DNA from 2 places in the Shewanella sp. 10B genome. Region 1 is predicted to be linked to the other one. Evidence: riboswitches for the same ligand, from Rfam matches in the RefSeq annotation. Region 1 holds a riboswitch; the other holds the start of a gene.
What was found. Region 1 has a riboswitch for cobalamin ahead of M0415_RS13840 (TonB-dependent receptor). Riboswitches for the same ligand answer to the same signal wherever they lie in the genome.
Positions count from the first base shown of each region.

Region 2: linked by a shared signal. The riboswitch ahead of M0415_RS12895 (ABC transporter ATP-binding protein) and the one ahead of M0415_RS13840 (TonB-dependent receptor) in region 1 are both predicted to bind cobalamin.

Region 1 is NZ_JAMDJO010000003.1:358,238-364,030, forward strand. Features, by position in the region: gene M0415_RS13830 (LysR family transcriptional regulator) at 107-1,012, shown strand; gene M0415_RS13835 (HDOD domain-containing protein) at 1,073-1,801, opposite strand; gene M0415_RS13840 (TonB-dependent receptor) at 2,083-4,044, opposite strand; cobalamin riboswitch at 4,154-4,383, opposite strand; gene M0415_RS13845 (hypothetical protein) at 4,509-5,177, opposite strand; gene M0415_RS13850 (RCC1 domain-containing protein) at 5,424-5,793, opposite strand, start outside.
Region 2 is NZ_JAMDJO010000003.1:111,251-117,043, forward strand. Features, by position in the region: gene M0415_RS12880 (adenosylcobinamide-GDP ribazoletransferase) at 1-738, opposite strand, end outside; gene cobT (nicotinate-nucleotide--dimethylbenzimidazole phosphoribosyltransferase) at 835-1,887, opposite strand; gene M0415_RS12890 (FecCD family ABC transporter permease) at 2,050-3,198, opposite strand; gene M0415_RS12895 (ABC transporter ATP-binding protein) at 3,195-4,175, opposite strand; cobalamin riboswitch at 4,309-4,475, opposite strand; gene M0415_RS12900 (histidine phosphatase family protein) at 4,648-5,370, opposite strand; gene metH (methionine synthase) at 5,580-5,793, shown strand, end outside.

The sequences.
Region 1 (5,793 bases):
AATCACAATGGGCGTCTGGACGTCTAGAAGTTTATTGTGATAGTCTCTATGCCAGCAACCGAATTGATTTCAAGCACAACATGAGCGAAATTCACTTGGAGTGATCATGATCGAACTAAGACATCTGCGAACCTTAATGGCACTGAAGGAAAGTGGCAGCTTGGCGGGCGCAGCCAAAAAACGTTTTGTCACTCAATCGGCTCTCTCCCATCAAATTAAGGAGTTAGAGCAACGAATTAACTCGCCCATTTTTGTGCGTAAAAGCAAACCCCTCTCCTTTACTCAGGAAGGCGCACGCCTGTTGCACCTCGCCGAGGAGATCCTGCCTAAGGTGTTAGAAACGGAAACGGATCTGAAAAATGGCCTAGAGACAGAGACCAATCAACTCAGAGTGGGGATTGAATGCCACAGCTGTTTTCGCTGGTTAATGCCAGTGATGGAGCAATTTAGGCAAGACCATCCGCAGGCCGAGTTAGATCTGTCGAGCCGTCACCTGTTCGATTCGCTCAATGCCTTAGAAATGGGCGAACTCGATATAGTGCTGACCTCGGATCCCGTGCCGGGACACTCGCTCGCCTATCAGCATTTGTTTGATTTTGAAGTAAAGTTAGTGGTTGCCAAAGATCATCCCTTAGCGAAAGAAGCCTATGTTACGCCTAAGCAATTAGCGCGTTTACCCATAATCAGCTACCCAGTGCCACTGGCGCGTTTAGATATTTACCGCCACTTTTTAGAACCGGCTGGTGTTGAGGCGGGCGAGCAAAAGACCTGCGATTTGACCATGATGTTATTGCAGCGCATCGCCTGCAAGGACGGTATCGCCGCCCTGCCCAACTGGTCAATCAATGAGGGACATGGTTTGAGTTTAGCTTCAGTCAAACTCGGCCAAGAAGGCTTAAAACGCCCACTATTTGGGGCCTATCGCCGCCACAGCGCAAACTCGGCCTTAGTGCAAAACTGGTTGCAACTGGTGGCCAGCGAAGGCTTAGCGCGTCAGCAAAAATCCAATTAGCGCCGTAAAAACAGCATAAAAAAGCCTGCAATCGCAGGCTTTTTTATTAAAGGCACATTCCTAGAGCGGGTTGAGTAACATGCCACGCATCGAAAGCACACGGCGTAGAATCAACCCGGGAGAATTTTGATTACGGGTCTGGCGCAGATTATGGGCGATCATAAACTCTTGGCGCAGATCCTGATCGAGATCTAAAGCCTCAAAGGCTTCGATGGTTAAGGTCTGCTGCTGATTATCAATCAATGACTTAATCACGCTTAACGGGAAAGATTGCTCAGAACTGGCATTTAAGTAAGCAAAGGCCGTTAAGGCAATGATTTGCCCGAACACGCTAAACAGCGCCAAGGTTTGTACTTCATCAGGGTCAACTTCAACATCCGGCATATCGACTAAGCTGTCGACCGCATCGGTAGCAATATTTTCCGTGAGTTTCCAATAACCTTGCACTAATTTCTTATAGGGTTGGGGTAATTCATCGAGGCGCTCTTTCAAATAGAAGGTAAAGGCATAACGATAAATATTGACCTGGCCTAAACGGATCAGGGCGTCTTTTAAGGAACGAGATTTAGGATTTACGACGCCTGAAGCCTGCGCCGAATTACTGCGCATCAACATATGGGCAGCTAATGCGGGATCGCTCGAAATAATATCGATCACATTACGAATGTCGCCTTCGGCAAGGATCGCTTTTTTGAGTGGGATTAAGATCCCACGGCGACCGATCACTTGCTCTTCATTCGCTATGATGGCTCTCACTTGAGTAAAAACCTGTTGCTCAAGATCTGTCATAAGACATTTTACACCTGTTAATTTGCTATAAGATGATTCGAATACCGCTCACATCATACCCAAACTACAAAGAATTTCAGCCCTAAGTCGTAGAATAATTGTGACTATGCTTTAGATGCAGTGATCTACAGCACAAGCAACGACTTAGGCTATCTGAATATAGGGCGAACTTATAAAGAATACACCGAGAAAATGGATTTTTCTCTGCGTATAGCCAAACAACAGAAATAATAAGGCCAGACAGTGTCTGGCCTTATATAGATTAACGATTACTCTCAAGCTTAGAAGCGGTAACCCACAGTCAAGCGAATATCACGTCCGCGACCAGCGTAATAGCTATCACCCCAAATGCCACCGTAGTAACCCGAGCTAACATACTCTTTATCAAACAGGTTATCGATACGCAGGCTCGCTAACCAAGCGTCACGGGTATAGTTCAGAGCCAGATTACCTAAAACATAGCTAGATAATTTATCGCCTTCGTTAGCATTATCGCCTTCGATAAAACGATCACCCGTGTAAATCGCCTCGGCAAACACTTGGAAATGCTCGGCAAAATCCATGCTGACATAACCGCGTCCCGTATGCTCAGCCACCCAAGACAATTGCTTGCCATCATTCACCCCATCGGTAAATTCGGCATCAATATAGTTATATTCCAAGCCTAATGTGAGGGCTTGAGTGACCTGCCAATCCCAATCGGCACTCGCGCCATAGCGGCGTGAAGCATCGGCATTGACGTTGGCGCCTTGGAAGCTGCCACCAACAGGTTTTTCAGCACTTGGATCGAAGACGATTTCATCTTCTAAATCGAGGCGATATAGGCTGACGCGTAGGCTTTGGCTAGCGACAGTCCAATCCCAACCCGCCTCGTAGGAGCGGCCCGTCTGCGGCTTTAAGCCATACACATCTTTCGGGGTGTAAGCTTGCTCATCGACCTTAGCGAAGCGGAAGTTTTCATCGCCACGTAGATAGAATCTGTGCTCGGCGCTCGGACGGTAATTTAAACCGAACTCGAATGCGGTCGCATCTTCATCTAAATCGATGCCGTTTGGATACACATTGCCATCGACCAGATCGTCGGTCACTCGCGCATAACGTCCGCCCACCACATAGCTTAAGGTGTGGCTTAATGGCACTGTGGCTTGCAGGTAAGCACTCTGCATTTCCTGCACGTTGCTGCGCGCCATAGAGTCAAACTCGGCCTTACCGCGGCTGATATCCAAACCCGTGACTAGGTTTAGCTCACCTTGACGAGTGCTGTAGGTTGCGAGCGCTTTAGGACTAAACATCAGCAGCGAGCGAGTATTATGGCTACCCGCTCCCCAGTTTAATGAGCTCACTAAGGTATCGCTGTAATCCAGATCCGCCGCCAAGGCCCAGTTTTGGTTAAGCTGATGCTGATAACCGCTGCGCGCCGCCGTGGTCATCTCATGAACATATTCGCTGCTATTAGAAGACTGACGTGGGTTTTCTTTGAACTGTTCTACCGTCAACGAACCAGGATTCTCGCGGTCATCATCGTAATAGCTGGTTTCAACGAAGAAAGAATCTGTGGCGGTTTTATATTGAATACGGCCAAGGATAGAACCCGTTTCATTGGCATTATGCTTACGATAGTTATCGCCTTGGTTGTAGCTACCAGTCAGGAAATAATGCCAATCTTTATTGATGGCGCCCGATACATCGCCGCGACCTTCGTAGGTATTAAAGCTGCCGCCGGATAATTGCACGCTGCCGCCCGTATTCTCAGGCGATTTAGTTACAATGTTGATCACCCCGCCTACCGCTTGGTCGCCATAGAGCACGCCCGCACTGCCAGATAAAATTTCAACCCGCTCAATTAAATTGAGTGGAATCGCATTCAGGCTAGGCGCGGCGATATCGATATTATTTAAGCGGCGACCATCGAGCAAAATCAAGGTGTTGTTAACCGCAGAGCTCGCGCTAAAGCCACGCATCGCGAAACTAGTACCAATGTTATTGTCGGATAGCTGAATACCGCTTTGACCACGTAAGACTTCGGTCAAGCTGGTTGCGCCACTCTGCTCAATCGCAGCGGCATCAATCACATTCACATTGGCGGCAATATTTAAGGGGGTCTTGTCTGAACGGCCAATGACGACAATATGCTCATCGACTTTGGCGACGCTGGCATCATCGGCCGCCACGGCGGGGGCGATAACAGAAAAGCTGCAAAGGCTGCCGATCAGCAGCGCGATTTTAGTTGGATGTGTTCCCATTTTACCTTTAACTCCTGCAAGGAAAACGGGGCATTGGCGCCACGATACCGTTGATTCAGTAACAAATACTGACAGTCACTATCGCATTTTGAGATCTGCCCACCGAAATCTCAAAAACACCTTTAGGGCCGGTCTCCGGACTTAGGCTATGTTTTTCTCAACGAGAGATAAACGCGAAACTGACCTTTGCACACTCGATTCTCTGGCTCATCTTGAGCTACCTAGCGAATGCGGTCGTCTCTCACCTTTTACCGTTGCGGGGGCAGTGCCAGAATTTCACTGGCTTCCCGATTATCTCGCGACGAATACGTCGCAAGCACCACAGAAGGTTGACTAAAAATGAGGTTCATAGGGCGAAAACCAGTTAACGCCCAACAAGGCTCGTGGCATATCAAGCCTGAGCGCGCGCATTATAGACGTCTATACGGATGAAAGTCCACGATCATCCGTCTATCGACTGACAACTACTTTAAGGAAAAGGGCGCTAAGGCAGAGATAAAGTCGGCACTGTTGGCCGCTTGCAGAGGAGGTTTATCGGCAGAAAACACCTCACCACGCATCGATTTATGCAGCAAATACAAATCCTTGTCGCCACTCACTACAGTGTAATAACCAATTTCGCCCTGGGGATGAGAGGTAAAGGCCGTTGGATTAAATTGAGTCGCGCCATGGACATTCGGCATAGTGGTACAACCAAGAATGGCTTGAAATCCGTCGTGACCGTCCACTTGGGTATCCCCCAACTTTTGATAAACCACTTCACCGTCACAGGAGGCTTGGTAAGTCTCGGCCATCGCATCTAAAAACTGCTCGGGGCTGACGCTTTCGGCCATATCCTTAAAGCCTTGCACACAAAACAGCGCACTCCATTGATTGAGCGCCTCCTGCTCCGGCACAAACTCCGCCATAAACATGCCAGCACGTTCTTCATGATAGGCTTTGCGCCACCCCTCTGGCAGGTTAAATCCTAATTGCTGGCTAAAGACGGGGAGCACATGGGAATGGGAAGCACTGCTCTCATGGCGAGGCATATCCAATTTCGCCTCGACGGATTCAGAACCGATTAGGCTGCACAGCATCAATACGCTCGCGCCCTGCCATAACCTCATCTGCATATGGGGTATACATTTCATTATTATCATCCTTGTATCGCATTGTTATGGGTTAATACGACATATGAAATTGCATAGAAAACATCCAGCATTCTAGCGAAGATGTAAATAAGATAACAGTTAAAAAGCGAAACAAAATGATACTTATACAGTCATAACAACTGTAAAATGGCAAATAGCCGCCAAAGATAGGGGCTGTGAGGGATTAAAAAAGCTGGTGAATGAACCTTCACCAGCTGAGGTATGCCCTACATGCCCAACAATGAGTTAGTCAAAAGACCAATTGATTTTCCGCTGCGGCCTTGCCTGACTCAAAATCGCCTGCCGTTGCTCCGGGGTCTCACATTGGGCGGCGGGATTAGATTCCAGCGGCTTAACCACCAAGGAGTCGGCAGGTTGTATCGGCGATTTATCAAACATCCCGAGATTCATCGACCAAGAGACCCATTCTCCTTTTTCACTGATCCCCACAAAACCATCATTTGCCTGCGCTAACCAAGTGAGGCGCGGAATGCGTTCAATCAGTTGCTCGACATTTTTAAGGTTTGCCCGATAACCGACGGGGACCACTTTGCCGTCGGGACGCGTAAAGGCAAAGGAGGACTTGCCTAGCGTAATTTTGCTGCCCTGCTGCCAA
Region 2 (5,793 bases), 250 kb from region 1:
GATCTGCTGCGCCGCACCTAAGGTATCGCCCGTGTAACCACCGATTTGGCGTCTAAAAATCACCACAATCAAACGGCGTAGACCTATCATCACCAGTAACAATGACAGCGCGGCAATGCCCTTAAGCACTAGCAGCACTAACACGCCGCTGGCGATCAAAATAAACAGTTCATTAATGCCTTGATGCTGCGCTAACGGCTTGGATTTACTGGACTCATCGTCGCGCACATATTTCTCGGTAAAGATAAGGCTGGCGGCAACTACGCGGCTCACAGTATGGGCGACTATCATCGCCGAGCCTGCAACTACAGGGTCATAAAGTGCGAGTTCCACTAATAATTGCCACTTGAGCATCAGCACGAGCATCAAAGCCAAGGCGCCGTAGCTCCCTAGGCGAGAGTCTTTCATGATCCGCAGCTTGTCTTCCGCCGTCCAACCGCCACCGAAACCATCGAAGGTATCGGCTAAACCGTCCTCGTGAAAACCACCCGTTAACAGCACGCCCGTGACCATAGACAGCAGCACAGACACCCCAGCGGGCAACCAGTTTTGGGTGAGCCAAAACACGATAGCACTGAGTAGCCCCACCAGCAGGCCCACTAAGCCAAAGTAACGGCTGGCTTTGTTGAGTTTGTCGGCATCGACCTCAACCCATTTGGGCATAGGAATGCGGGTAAAATAGCCCATGGCCACTAAAAACAAATCTATCTCTTTGTGCCAGCTTTCGCGTTCTGACATAAAGCATCCTTAGTGAATTAACACTTGCTGCAAGGTTTAAGATTAAAAAGGTCTGCTAAAAGTTATTATTTTAAATAAGCCACTTAGCAGCGCACATCATACAACAGCCTCAATACCCGCATCACTAAAACTCGCCATTTGATTGTAAAAATTTACAGCGGCTTGAATTAACGGCAATGCCAAGGCGGCGCCCGTGCCTTCGCCTAATCGCAGCCCTAAAGATAACAAGGGCTTAGCCTTTAAATGTTCCAACATGCGCTGATGGCCTTGCTCCTCGGAGCGGTGGGCAAAAATCAAATAATCCCGCACATTCGCGTTGATACTCACGGCAACCAAAGCCGCCGCGGTTGCAATAAAACCATCCACCACGACCAGCATCTTGCGCTCGGCAGCGGCGAGCATGGCCCCCGTCATCTGCACAATTTCAAAGCCGCCCAAACAGGCCAGCACTTGCCGAGGCCCTGTCATCGCACTCTGGTGTAACAACAGCGCGAGTTCGATAAGCATCTGTTTACGCTCTAGGGTCTCGCTATTGATCCCCGTACCACGGCCAACACAGTCGGCTACATCGAGTTGCATAATGGCCGCCATAATCGCCGCCGCTGACGAAGTATTGCCTATGCCCATCTCACCAAAGGCGACCAAGTTACAGCCCGCCTGATGGTGACGCTCGATTAACGCCTGCGCCATGGCAAAGCCCTTATCCACGCAAGCTAACGTCATGGCTGGCTCTAGGTGAATCGCTGCCGTTCCCGCGCCAAGGCGTTGGTCGATAATGCCTTCGGCATCTTCAACTGGGGTTAAAATACCGCAATCAATCACTTCGAGATTGAAGCCTAACTGACGACAAAACACATTGATGGCCGCGCCGCCATGGGCAAAGTTTTGCACCATCTGCCGCGTGACTTCGCTCGGGGCAATCGACACCCCTTCGGCAGCAATCCCATGATCTCCGGCAAACACCAACATGGTAGGGTTAACTATCTGTAATTGCTGCGGCCCTTGAATGCGGGCAATTTGCAACGCTAAGGACTCTAACTGCCCCAGAGCGCCGGGCGGCTTAGTCTTAAGATCGATCTTTTGCTGGATGAGTTGATCCTGCGCTTTACTCACAGGCTCGATTTGAAATAACGGGACAGATTGAGGCATTCACACTCCAGTGGCAATGTCGAATCCAATGATAGATCCGCTGCTAATAACTCATTTGCGAGTACGTTCGCTAACACATTCTAGAACAACAACTACGAAGCATCCTGCTGCAATTTGCCATACGCACTTAGTACTAAATTTCGGCAATCCATAAGACCCATGCTAATTCGATAGCTTGCGCCGACGCAAAATCAGCAAAAAGAAGAAGCTACCAATCGCAGCGGTAATAATCCCCACGGGTAATTCCTGATTGCCAAGCAAACATCGGGCGAGTACATCAATCCACACCATAAACAGCCCGCCCACCAGCGCCGTCAGTAAGATGGGCTGACGACCGGGGAATAACAAACGAACTGTGTGCGGGATCATCAAGCCGACAAAGCCAATGCCGCCACAGGTCGCCACTAAAATCGCGGTGATAAACGAACAGAGCAGCAACATATTGAGGCGCAGCTTAGGCACATTCACCCCTAAGGTGTGGGCCGTTTCATCCCCGGCTTGCAGGGCCATGATTTGGCGTTTCCAACCTAGGATAATAAAAAAGCTTAGTAGCACCACTAAAGACGGCAGCACCAGCAGCGACCAACTGGCCTTAGCAAAACTGCCAAGGCTCCAAAATAACACCGATGCGGTAGCCTGCGGGCTGGCAAAGTACAGTAATAAACTGGTTAAGGCGCTAAACATAAAGGAAGTGGCCACCCCAGAGAGCAACATGCGTTCTACTTGGCTCTTAAGGCCTAACCCAGCTAACGCCAGCACGATTAGCACCGACAGACTGGCACCAATAAAGGCGCCGAAGGGTAAGCTAAACCATAACAAGCCAGCAAAAGTCCCTGTACCGCTAAAAATCCCCGAATTGGCGATCGTGCCCGCATTGCCAAACAGGCCAGAACCAGTGAACAGCGTCAGCATGACCACGGCGCCGAAGGAGGCGCCAGAGCTAATGCCGAATAGATAAGGATCGGCAAGGGGGTTACGGGTCACGGTTTGCAGCACGCTGCCCGCCAAGGACAGCCCCGCCCCCGCCACAAAGGCGAGTATAATCCGTGGCAGTCGCAGCTCCATCACAATCCGCTCTGTCATGCTGCTGGTACTCACGGCCTCATCGGCCATAAACAAGTGACTGAGTTTATTGATAAACACCTGCAACACATCTAAAAAGCTAATATTGGCCGCACCAAAACTCGCGGCGGCGATGGGGGTAAGCAGGGCAAAACCCGCCAAGCCTAAGATGAGCCATTGCTGGCGCGTGAGCGGCGTAAAAATATGGCTAAAAAAATTCATGGTCACCAGTTTAAGTGTGTCTATCATGGCGTGTTCTCGACGCTCTCATTTTGCAATGCAGCTCTTTGTAAGACCTCGCTTGGCGCGCCGGGGTTATGACAGGCGCAAGCCTCTGATGCTCTAGCTTGAGCCGAAGCTGCGTGGGAGTCACTCGCCGCGTCCACTGCATCGATCTTGGGCTTTTGATAACCATAAAAGTAATTAATCAAGGGGTTACCATGCTGGGGATGGGGCGTCACTTGGGCACATACCCCAAAGACTTCGGCGATACGTTCCTCGGTTAGAACCTGAGCTGGCGTGCCCATGGCACTCACCTGCCCCTTATCGAGCAGCAGTAAGTGGTCGCACAGGGCGCTGGCTAAATTCAAGTCGTGAATCGAGGCGATTACGCTGATCCCAAGGCTACGCACTAGCTCTAAGATTTGAATTTGATAGCGGATATCGAGGTGGTTTGTCGGCTCATCTAAAATCAACAATTGCGGCTGCTGCACTATGGCGCGGGCGATCAGGGCGCGTTGCTTCTCACCGCCCGATAAACGATCGTATTGTTGATGCACTTTATGACTGAGGCCTACCTTTTCCAGCGCCTTAGCAATTTTTTCACCGTCGCCGCTGGAGTTGGTATCAAACATCCCCTTATGCGGCGTGAGTCCCATGGCAACCAATTGCTCTGTGGTCATGTCGAAGTATTGCGGCGTATCCTGCTGCACCACCGCCACTTTACAGGCAAACGCCTTGGGCGACAGCTCGCTAATATCCTGCGAAAACAAACTGATATGACCTTTAGCAGGGCGAATAAAGCGGTATAAACAGCGCAGCAAACTGGATTTACCCGCGCCGTTGGGGCCAATCAGCCCGAGCATTTCCCCCTGCGGCAGGGCAAAGCTTATCTCCGAGAGAATGGTTTTTCCCTCAATCGCCCAGCTCAATTGGCTGACCTTAAGTGCCATATTGGCGGAAGTCGCAGCGGGCGCTATGGGCGCAAGGCTCGATGTGGAATGCATCACTAACGATTGCTCCCACATGGATATTGATTGGTGTTATCTGTGCCTGCTGCCACTTGGGCCAACAAGGCGAAACTCATTAATGTCATCTTCTGCTCCCTCGAGTTACCCGCTCGAGAACTAAGGCTGCACGCAGCGAAAACAGAAATAGGCAGGTATCCTGACTCGTAGGGGAAGACACAATGTTCTTCGACTACTCACAGTTGCGGGTACAGTTCGGGCTACTGACGGGCAGCTCCCCGATTCCCTATTATGTTTGGGTTATCCGGCGCGCTTCAACACTGTTGCCTTTAAGCAATAGCACTCAATCGCACAAAATTCCCAACACCTATTTCTGCGACCTTTGGGCTTAACGTACAGGGTTCGTTATCTGGCTCAAATGTCAGGGAAAAGCATTATCCTATATCTTGCCCATTAGGCAATGCTGTTTAAATCAGAAAATTTTCATCATCCGATGACTGATGCTTTTAAGCTACTCACAGTGGCCCGATGGCCAGTCTAAACGCCAGTATCTTTTACCTTGCTCATCCTCGAGCACATTAATAGTCACCACCGCCGCCACGGGTAAGGCGAGCTGACTGTAAAAACCTAAGGTTTTCACCGCCCCCAGCGCTTTTGACATCAAGTGGCGAATAACCCCGCCGTGGGTCACTACCCAGATATTGGCTGCAGGTGCACTGGCATTAAACTCCCCATGGGCCTGTTCATCATCCATCGCCAGCAGGGCAAACTCTTTATCAAGGATTTGTGCTATCGCGCCATCGATGCGGGCCTCGAAACTTGCCATGGCTTCACCATTGGGCGGCGTCACCTCCCAGGGATTCTGCCAATAGGCCGCCATCCGCTCGCCGTCGTGTTGATATAAGTCATCGAGCAGACAGCCATCCCAATCGCCAAAGGCTATTTCCTGTAACTCCTCCAGCAGGTTGACCTTGAGCGGCAAAGGCGCGGGCGCATCTAAACTCACGCCCACGGACGCACTCGAATGCAGCTCAGCCGCAAAGACCTTAGCAAACTCGGCGCAGCGCCTTGAGGTCGAGCTATAAATGCCATGGCACACAGTCGCCTGCGCCGCCACCGCCGCCGACATCTGCCGCCAACCCTTGTCGCTCAGTGGCACATCGACTCGACCCCGCAAAATCGCCCCGCCCTCGCATTCTCCATGGCGTAACAGTAATAACCTGAGCTGCTTCATCTAATCTTTCCTTTTAGCGTTTTTATCTGCCTTATCTCGCCTATGCTATACCAACTTTAGCCTTGCCCTGACAATCCGATGTCGCGTATTATGGACGTCTATACGTATAAATGTCCAAAACATAACGAACGACATTCAATAATAAAATGCAATTTGTCACCCGATTGCGTACTTTGGACTCAACTTAGCTGTAGTAAAGGTAATCATTTATGGCGATATTTCTCCATCGAGCCAGCCAAACACTGGCAGACATTCGCAAGCAGTTGTCAAAGCGCATTCTGATTTTAGACGGCGCCATGGGCACTATGATCCAAGGCTACAAGCTTGAGGAAGAGGATTACCGTGGCGAGCGCTTCAAGGATTGGCATACCGACGTTAAGGGCAATAACGATCTTTTAGTACTCACGCAGCCACACATCATCA